Regions from separate parts of the Mesorhizobium sp. M0088 genome, predicted to be linked through region 1. Evidence: predicted binding sites of a transcription regulator. Region 1 holds the regulator's gene; the other holds the start of a gene.

The links. The regulator LexA, encoded in region 1, represses DNA repair genes until DNA is damaged. The targets are predictions, from matches to a motif close to TGTTCNNNNTGTGTTCNG.
Region 2: NKJ67_RS10940 (single-stranded DNA-binding protein) is a predicted target of LexA. The motif match lies at 2,037-2,054, and genes of this name have one in related genera.

Annotation. Positions count from the first base shown of each region.
Region 1 is NZ_JAMYUI010000024.1:15,457-20,387, forward strand. Features, by position in the region: gene NKJ67_RS25765 (ComEC/Rec2 family competence protein) at 1-1,611, shown strand, start outside; gene lexA (transcriptional repressor LexA) at 1,605-2,345, opposite strand; gene kynU (kynureninase) at 2,755-4,002, opposite strand; gene kynA (tryptophan 2,3-dioxygenase) at 4,073-4,909, opposite strand; gene NKJ67_RS25785 (AMP-binding protein) at 4,906-4,931, opposite strand, start outside.
Region 2 is NZ_JAMYUI010000007.1:183,913-188,843, reverse strand. Features, by position in the region: gene NKJ67_RS10955 (hypothetical protein) at 1-47, shown strand, start outside; gene NKJ67_RS10950 (MarC family protein) at 202-831, shown strand; gene NKJ67_RS10945 (OsmC family protein) at 857-1,282, opposite strand; gene NKJ67_RS10940 (single-stranded DNA-binding protein) at 1,418-1,936, opposite strand; gene NKJ67_RS10935 (ArsR/SmtB family transcription factor) at 2,163-2,477, shown strand; gene NKJ67_RS10930 (SRPBCC family protein) at 2,474-2,971, shown strand; gene NKJ67_RS10925 (ATP-dependent Clp protease proteolytic subunit) at 2,996-3,601, shown strand; gene NKJ67_RS10920 (hypothetical protein) at 3,695-3,991, shown strand; gene uvrA (excinuclease ABC subunit UvrA) at 4,704-4,931, shown strand, end outside.

The DNA of each region.
Region 1 (4,931 bases):
CGAATTTCCTCTAGCGTGGAAAATGCCCGCGAGGCCATCGCCGACCATATCAGGGCGAGCGTCGGCGGCGCCGAAGGCGAGATCGCCGCGGCGCTGATCGTCGGCGTGCGCGCCGGCATTCCCGATGACATCAATGAGGCGATGCGACGTACCGGCATCTACCACATCATCTCGATTTCGGGACTGCACATGGCGCTGGTCGCAGGCACCATCATGGGCTTGCTGCGCGGCGCCTTCGCCTTGTTTCCCGACTTTTCCGCGCGTCGCCCGGTCAAGAAGTATGCCGCCGTCGCCGCACTGTTCTCGATCGCGGCCTATCTCATCATCTCTGGAGTCGTCGTTGCCGCCGAGCGCAGCTTCATCATGCTGGCGGTGATGCTGATTGCCGTGCTGTTCGATCGAGCAGCACTCACCATGCGCAATCTGGCGATCTCGGCGATCGCCGTCATCGTGGTGTCGCCGCATGAGGTGGTCGGCCCGAGTTTTCAGATGTCGTTCGCCGCGACCGCGGCTCTGGTCGGCGCCTATGCCGGCTGGGCCGATCACCGCGCGGGAAAAGCAAGACCGCCGCCCCCAAAGCGATCCATGCCCGGTTTCCTGACGCGAAAGTTCGTGCTCGCGGCAACCGGCCTTGCCATGACCTCCATCATCGCCGGCAGCGCCACGACGCTGTTTGCCATCTGGCATTTTCAGCGTGTGTCGCCGCTCAGCCTGTTCGCCAATCTGGCGGTTATGCCGATCGTTACCGTCGTCATGTTCCTGGCTGTCGCAAGCGCGCTGCTGATGCCTTTCGGATTGGATTGGCCGGCCCTCTACCTGATGGGCAAGGGTCTGACGGTGATGATCGCCATATCGGGTTGGATCTCCGAACGTTCGCCTGTCGATGGGGTTGGGCTGATTTCGCAGCAATCTGTCCTGCTGGTGACAATTGCCCTGGTCATCGCGACGATGGCGACAACTTGGCTGCGGCTCGCTGCTCTGCCATTCGCGCTGGCAGGCTTGCTGACCGTCTCGGATACGCGCACGCCGGATGTGCTGATCTCGGAAGACGCCCGGCTGGTGGCGTTGCCGATCGGTGGCGGCGAGCTTGCCGTCAGCCGGGAACGGCCGAACGAATTCACCGTCGACAACTGGAAACGCGCCCTGACATCAGAAACCATCGTCGTGCCAGAGGTGTTCGACAAGAGCGATGGGCAATTCGACGTCGCGGACGCCGTTGAGCTACCGCCGGGATCGCCGTTCTATTGCTCCTCAGGCGTTTGCGTGGCCAGGCATATGTCCGGTGCGATCATTGCCTATGTCGAGGACCGCAAGGACACCTGGAAAGCCTGCGGCTTCGCCGAGCTGATCGTCATCAATGACGCCACCGCCTATGACGCCTGTCACAATCCGCTGGTTCTCGTCATCACCAAGCGGCAACTGGCTCGCAAAGGCAGTGCCGCCGTCTTCTTCGATCGCCAGTCGGCGACCACGCCGGCGACAATCAGCTTCGCGGTGAACAGCCCATATCGGCCCTGGCACACGCAACGCAAATACTCTCGTGAGGCGAGGGGGCTGGCACCCTTCAAGAAACCCGAGAAGCCAGCGGCCAACCCGCAGCCGCCTCAGTAGCGGCGGATGAGGCCGACGAGCTTGCCTTGCACCTTGACCCTGTCTGGGCCGAAAATACGGGTTTCATAGGCCGGATTGGCGGCTTCGAGCGCAATCGAAGCGCCCTTGCGGCGGAACCGCTTCAGCGTCGCTTCCTCTTCATCGACCAGCGCCACGATGATCTCGCCGGGGTTCGCCGTGTCGGCATTGCGGATGATGACGGTGTCGCCGTCGAAGATACCGGCCTCGATCATCGAGTCGCCCTTGACCTCCAGCGCATAGTGGGCGCCGCCCATGATCATGTCCGGCGGCACGGAGATCGAATGCGTCTGATGCTGGATGGCATCGATCGGCACACCGGCGGCGATACGGCCCATGACCGGGATCGACACGGCGGAGACCGCATCGTCATCATTGCCGGGCGAGGGCATCCGCGAAGGCGCCGGCTTGATCTGCCGGCCAAGGGCACCACCCTGACCGAGACTGCCCTGGATGACGCTTGGCGAAAACTTCTTTGCCGCGTTGAGGCCGGGCGCGATGGAGTCCGGCAATCGCAGCACTTCCAGCGCCCGTGCCCGGTTGGGCAACCGGCGAATAAAGCCGCGCTCCTCAAGTGCGGTGATCAGCCGATGAATCCCGGATTTGGAGGCAAGGTCGAGCGCCTCCTTCATCTCGTCGAAGGATGGCGGAATGCCGCTCTCCTTCAGGCGTTCATGGATGAACATCAGCAGTTCATGTTGCTTGCGTGTCAGCATGGCGGCCCCCAGATTACCTGAAACCAGAATCGAAAAACAAACCCAGAACAAACACTATCTGTTCCAGTTGTGTTCTGCAACCGTTTAAAGTTTAATGAATTTGTTAAGGCTGCTGAAATTATTTGGGCTTGCCAGCGGGTCGCGATCGACAGGCGCCAACCACGGCAATGCGCCTGCTCACATTGAAACCATTATGGTTAATGACCTGTGGCTCATCCTCGACCCAAGGCTTGGCATCATCTGCCGATCGACCTCCACAAGGGACGCTATCAATCTTCGGGACGTTCGTTTGCCGTGAACGAAACGGAGCCAAAACGCCAACGTCTGTTGGCATTTGTGGCTGGAATTCAGCCCTCCGTCATCTGCCGGGCAGTGAGGGCGGCGACGGCAAATCGCGGAGATCGTTGCGTCAGGTAACGGCTTCCTTGACGGCGAAACGCTGGTCCTTCCATGCGCCCGTGCGCAGAATATCCTCCAGCACCTCAACCGCCAGCCACACATCCTTGTAGCCGACATAGAGCGGCGTGAAGCCGAAACGGATGGTCGATGGCGCGCGAAAATCACCGATGACGCCGCGCTCGATCAGCGCCCGCATGATTTGATAGCCGTGATCGTGAAGGAACGACACCTGGCTGCCGCGCCTGGTCGCGTCGCGGGTGGTCTCCAGCGTGAGGCCATAGGCGCCGCACTTTGCTTCGACGAGCTGGATGAACAGTTCCGTCAGCGCGACGCTCTTTTTTCGCAATGCCGCCATGTCGACGTCGTTCCAGATGACAAGCGCGCCTTTGAGCGCCCGCATCGACAGGACAGGCTGGGTGCCGCACAGAAAGCGGCGGATACCGGTGCCGGCAACATACCCCCGTTCGAAGGCAAAGGGCCGCGCATGGCCCCACCAGCCGCTGAGCGGCTGGCTGATATCGCCGTGATGGCGCTGCGCGACATAGATGAAGGCCGGTGCGCCCGGACCGCCGTTGAGGTACTTGTAAGTGCAGCCGATGGCGAAATCGGCATTTGCCTGATCGAGCTCGACGGGCAGGGCGCCGGCGGTGTGGCATAGATCCCAGACGATCAGCGCTCCGGCCGCATGAGCCTTGCGCGTCAGCGCCGCCATGTCGCGCAGTTCACCCGATTTGTAGTTGACGTGGTTGACCAGCACCACCGCGACGTTTTCGTCGATCAGCTCTTCGATGGTGGGCGCGTCGACGCCCGCGAGGCGCAGCAGGACGCCGTCCCGTGTCGAGGCCACGCCTTCGGCGATGTACAGGTCGGTGGGGAAACTGTCACCCTCGGCGACGATGACCGACCGGCCCGGCCGCATCTCCAGCGCCGCATGCAGCACCTTGTAGATGTTGGTCGACGTCGTGTCGCAGACGACGGTCTGGCCGGCCGCGGCTCCAATCAGGCGTCCGAGTTGATCGCCGAGTTCGATCGGCATCTCGAACCATCCGGCCGTATTCCAGGCTCGGATGAGGTCCTGGGCCCATTCCTGGGTTGCCGCCTGCTGCAGCTCGCCGAAAACGGCATGAGACGCTGCCCCCAGTGAATTGCCGTCGAGATAGATCACCCCCTCCGGCAGAATGAAACGGTCGCGCATGGCCCGCAGCGGATCTGTGGCATCCATCGCTTCGACTGCGGCGAGATCAGGAAATCCACTCATGGTCAGTCAGTCCCCGGTGTTCGCGAAGGGTGTTCCGCCGCCGCGCGTCGCTGTTTTCATTTCGACGATGTCAGAGCCGGGTGCGGACCGTCCACAGTTCCGGGAACAGCACCACCTCGAGCATCTTCTTCAGATACGAAGCACCCGACGTGCCGCCGGTGCCGCGTTTCAGACCGATGATGCGCTCAACCGTGGTGACGTGGTTGAAGCGCCAGCGGCGGAAATAATCCTCGAAGTCGACCAGCTTCTCTGCCAGTTCGTAGAACATCCAGTAGCGCTGCGGATCGCGGTAAATGGTTTGCCAGGCGACCAGCACCTCTTCATTCTCGGTTCGCGTCTCACGCCAGTCCGTGCGCCTGGCATCGGCACCGATGTCGAATCCGTTGCGCGCAAGCAGCAGCAGCGCTTCGTCGTAGAGCGATGGTTCGGTCAGGATCGCTTCCAGCTTTCCGCTCAGGTCGGGCCGGTGCTTGTGCGGCCCGAGCATTGCCAAGTTTCGGTTGCCGGCCATGAACTCGATGGCGCGATACTGCCAGGACTGGAAACCCGAGGACTGGCCGAGCGCGTCGCGGAACTCGGTGTATTCGCTCGGCGTCATCGTCCGCAGCACATCCCAGGCATTGTTCAGCTGCTCGAAGATCCGCGCAACGCGCGACAGCATCTTGAAGCTCGGCTCGAGCCGGTCGGCGCGGATGGAACGGATCGCGGCGCCGATCTCGTGCAGAGCGAGCTTCATCCAGAGTTCGGAGGTCTGATGCTGGATGATGAACAGCATCTCGTCATGCGCCGATGACAGCGGCGTTTGGGCCTCCAGCACTTTCTCCAGGTGCAGGTAGTCGCTGTAGGACATGCGCTCCTTGAACGACATCTGGGCGCCTTCGGACGCCGGATCGTATGGCTCGCTCAATCGATTTTCTCCGTGCGCAGCC
Region 2 (4,931 bases), on a different contig from region 1:
CGACATGGCGGCTGGAGGTCGAATTCCTGGCGCGGCGAGCGGTTTGATCTCCGAGGATTGCAGCAGCCCAGAATAAAAGCGTCGCGATCCTTCGCGCTGCCCTCTGTCCCGCATCAACCACTTTCTCACGAACGGTTCCCACCGAACGAGCTTTGCTCTACCAATATTCTGTCCGGGCACGGCCCGGCGGGAGGGTCAGAGATGCCGAGTTTCGACAGCCTGTTCAATGCTTTCGTCACCATTCTCGTGACCATCGACCCGCCCGGGCTGGCGCCGCTGTTCCTCGCCGTGACGCGCGGCATGAACCGCGAGGAGCGCCAGCAGGTCTCGGTCCGGGCCTCGATCATCGGTTTCCTGGTGATGGCGTTGTTTGCGGTTGCCGGGGCCTCGATCCTGTCGGTTTTCGGCATAACGTTGCCGGCCTTCCGCGTCGCCGGCGGTTTCCTGCTGTTCTTCATCGCCTTCGAGATGGTGTTCGAGCGCCGGCAGGACCGCAAGGAAAAGATCGGCGACGTCGCCATCACCAAGGACATGATCCACAACATCGCCGCCTTCCCGCTGGCGATCCCGCTGATCGCCGGCCCAGGCGCCATTTCGGCGACGGTGCTGCTTTCCGGCTCGTTTCAAGGCTTTGCCGCGCAGGCGGCGCTGGTCGGCATCATCTTCGTCTGCCTCGCCATTACCTATCTGGTGTTCGTGCTGTCGGAACGCATAGATCGCATCCTCGGCCAGACCGGCCGCTCGATCCTGACCCGTCTGCTTGGCGTCATCCTGGCGGCACTGGCCGTGCAATTCGTCGCCGACGGCATCAAAGCGCTGATAGCAGGCTGACGCGGCGAAAATCCCGAAGCCGGTTCTATTTCGCCGTCGTGTCGATGACCTCGAAATCGTGGGTAATCGTGGCGGTCTTGGCCAGCATTGCGGAGGCCGAGCAATATTTTTCGATCGAAAGGTCGATTGCCCGTTTGACCTTGTCGGGCGAGAGTGCCCGGCCCTTGACGACGAAATGCATATGGATGCGTGTAAAAACCCTGGGCTCGGTTTCGGCCCGGTCGGCATCAAGCTCGACGACGCAGTCCTCGACCGCCTCGCGGCCCTTTTCGAGGATATGCACGACATCATAGGCCGAACAGCCGCCGGTGCCGATCAGCACCAGCTCCATCGGGCTTGGACCCGGAGTCCTGCCTTCCGGTCCGGGCGCGGTTCCGAGCACGACCTTGTGGCCGCTGCCGGATTCACCGACGAAGGTGCGTTCCTCGACCCATTTTACGCGTGCTTTCATCGAACTCGTCCTTCGCCATATTTCGTTGACCGCCAAGTCAGCGTTCAATTCGACAATGCAAAACCCCGAAAGTCCATGAGGGACTCTCGGGGCGCAATGTTTGACTTAAGCCAAAAATAACATCTGCTGTTGCGATCAGAACGGAATCTCGTCGTCCAGTTCGCGCGACGAGCCGCCGCCACCGCCCTTGGGAGCGCCACCACCGCGATTAAAGCCTTCGCTCGGGCTGGACTGGCCGAAATCGGAACCACGGCTGCTGCCGCCACCGGTATAGCCGCCGACCTGACCGCCTTCGCCCTGTCCGCGCGCGTCGAGCATCTGCAGCTCGCCACGGAATTTCTGCAGCACGACTTCCGTCGTGTACTTGTCGGCGCCGGTCTGGTCCTGCCATTTGCGTGTCTGCAACTGGCCCTCGACATAGACCTTCATGCCCTTCTTCAAATACTGCTCCGCCACCTTGGCGATGCCCTCATTGAAGATGACGACGTTGTGCCACTCGGTTTTTTCCTTGCGTTCGCCGGAATTCTTGTCGCGCCAGCTTTCCGATGTGGCGATGCGGATGTTGACGACCGGCTCACCCGAATTCAGGCGACGGATTTCGGGATCCGCGCCGAGATTGCCGACCAGAATGACCTTGTTGACGCTACCCGCCATGATATTTCTCCGCGCTCATCCGAAACAAATTTTTGTCGCAGCACCTTACAGGCTGCAGGCGATCGCCGCTTGCCATGGCTGCCTTTACCCACAAGGTTTTTGTTCCCTTTTCGTTCTTATCCGCATCGCTGCTTATTGTCAAGGAATGGCAGCAATGCCGAAGCCGATCATATGGGTTTGAAAAGACCGCTTGCCAAACCAATAAGTATGCACTTATGCTTTTGGCATGATCGAAGCAGAGATTTTTCGCGCACTGGCCGACCCGACGCGCCGCGCCGTCTTTGAGCGGCTGGCCGCCGGCGAGATGAGCGTGTCGGAATTGCGCACCGGTATGACGGTGTCGCAGCCCGCGGTGTCGCAGCATCTGGCGGTGCTGCGTGGCGCAGGCCTGGTGGTCGAGCGGCGAGCCGGCCGCAACGCCTATTACCGCGCCGATCCGCAGGGGCTTGTCCCCCTGCTCTCCTGGATCGAGCGCTACCGGACCTTCTGGCCGGAACGCATCGAAAGGCTGAAGGCGGTTTTGAAGGACATGGATCAATGAAGAAGGCGGGATTAGCGGCCAACGACGGCCAAGGCGACGCCGCGGATGCGCTTGAGTTCGAGTACGAGCTTGCCGAGCCGCCGGAAAAGGTCTGGCGGGCCCTGACCATACCGGAATTGCTGGCCGCCTGGATGATGCCGAACGACATCAGCCCCGAGATCGGCAACCGTTTTGCCTTCGCCGGACCGGACACGCCGATCGAATGCGAAATCCTCGACGCCGAACCCGAACGGCTGTTGCGCTACTCCTGGCGGGAGCGCTCGCAGCCAGGCGGCGCCGCGCGGCAGGGGCCGCTCGACAGCACCGTCACCTTCACACTTGCCCGAACCGTATCCGGCGGCACGCATCTACGTATCGTCCATGACGGCTTTGCCCGCAAGACCATGCCTGCCGTCGCCATGGCAGGCGCCGGCTGCCGGGTTTCGCTCGGTGCGAACAGGTCATCTAAGCCAATCGCCGCAAACACGCCTCGCCTCCTGCTTCGCGCGGCCTGAAAACAAAACGGACGGAGAGAGACAATGAGCGGTGTTGCCAGTCTGGTGCCGATGGTCATCGAGCAATCGAGCCGCGGCGAACGTGCCTTCGACATCTTTTCGCGGCTGCTGCGCGAGCGCATCATCTTCATCAACGGCGAGATCAACGACGACATCTCGGCGCTGGTCTGCGCGCAGCTTTTGTCGCTGGAATCGGACAATCCCGACAAGGAGATCTCGCTCTACATCAACTCGCCGGGCGGCGTGGTGACCAGCGGCTTCGCCATCTACGATACGATGCAATATATCAGCTGCCCGGTGTCCACCGTATGCATGGGCTTTGCCGCCTCGATGGGCTCGTTCCTGCTGATGGCAGGCACACCGGGGCGCCGGATTTCCCTGCCGAATGCCACTATCCTGCTGCATCAGCCGCTGGGTGGGTTCCAGGGCCAGGCATCCGACATCCAGCGCCATGCCGAGCGCATCGGCCGGACGAAACGGCACATGGCCGAACTTTACGCGCAGCATTGCGGCCGCAGCTATGAAGAGGTGGAACGCACGCTCGACCGCGACCACTTCATGACCGCCCGCGAGGCCCAGTCCTGGGGCATCGTCGACCATGTTTTCGACACGCGAAAGAAAGCGGCGTAAGCCAGGGCCGGATCGGAGATCCGTCCGGCAGGTAGTCGAAGATTTGACGATGCCGGTCTGGTTCCATCGGCGGCGCGCCACTATAGTCCTGGGATGACCGACACTCATCAGTCCAGATCATTGCACCGCGTCATCGCCGTTGCAGCGCTCGCCATTGCGGGTCTCATCAGCGGCGCGGCACTTGCCGACGACAGTTCGTCGTCGACGCAAAAAAGCGCCCTTCCCGGCGTAACCGGCGACTACCGCATCGCCAAGCCGGCTCCCGAGCCGGACGATGCGCTGCCAGCCGGCGAGAACGGTACATTCAAGATCGGCGATACCGATGTCAGGATTTCCGGCAGCATCACTGTCGATGTCGGCGCCGGCTCGATCGGGCCGCCGCGCCACTGACAGCGCGTGTCGCGCTGCGCCTGTCGCCCACAAGACAATCCGCACATGAAAACGGCCCCGCCGTGCTTTGCGCAAACGGACGGGGCCTTTTTGGATCTCAAATCCAATTTTACCGGGAGTGTACTGCCGGCGTTTGATTTCGGATGCACCGCGGCATTCAGCCGACGATCCGACTAGCAGTCTCTGATTTTTACGAGAGATGGCAGGTCACGGTTTGCCGGCTGGCGAAAACGCTGAACCCTGGCACTTATGCCTGCCTCGGCTCCAGTGACAACTGGAACCCTGGGGGACGATCCGGTGGCGTCATAGCTCCGCTCCTCTGTCCGTTGCGATTGTTGTCAATTCGAAGCACAAATCGCAAATGCCTGCGGCGTCTCGCAGGCCGCCTTTGGGCGGCGAGGCCATCGAAAGACGGCCGTCTTCGTTGACTGCTGGAGACTGCTCCCGTCAGCTGGTGGCGTCAACCATCAATAGCCGGTTACCGAAAAATGTGATCGCCGGGAGGTTACGTGCAAGTCAGTTTTTGCACAGCTTTGTCAGGAGCGTGTTCGGCCTTTGTTCTTTCCGCTTGCCCGTTCACGCGAAAGACGCTTAAACGCTCTCGTCGGGAATTGTGGCGTATCTCGACGTGGCGGCAAAACTACCTACATAGGGGATGGCCGGGAAAACCCGCCATTCCAGGAAATTCCAGATTCTGAGGCGGCGACCGGCTATGGCCGACCATAAATATCTTTCCATTCGCGGGGCGCGCGAACACAATCTGAAGAATGTCGATCTCGACTTGCCGCGTGACAGCCTGATTGTCATGACCGGCCTGTCGGGGTCCGGCAAGTCATCGCTGGCCTTCGACACGATCTATGCCGAGGGCCAGCGCCGCTACGTCGAAAGCCTGTCGGCCTACGCGCGGCAATTCCTTGAGATGATGCAGAAGCCTGACGTC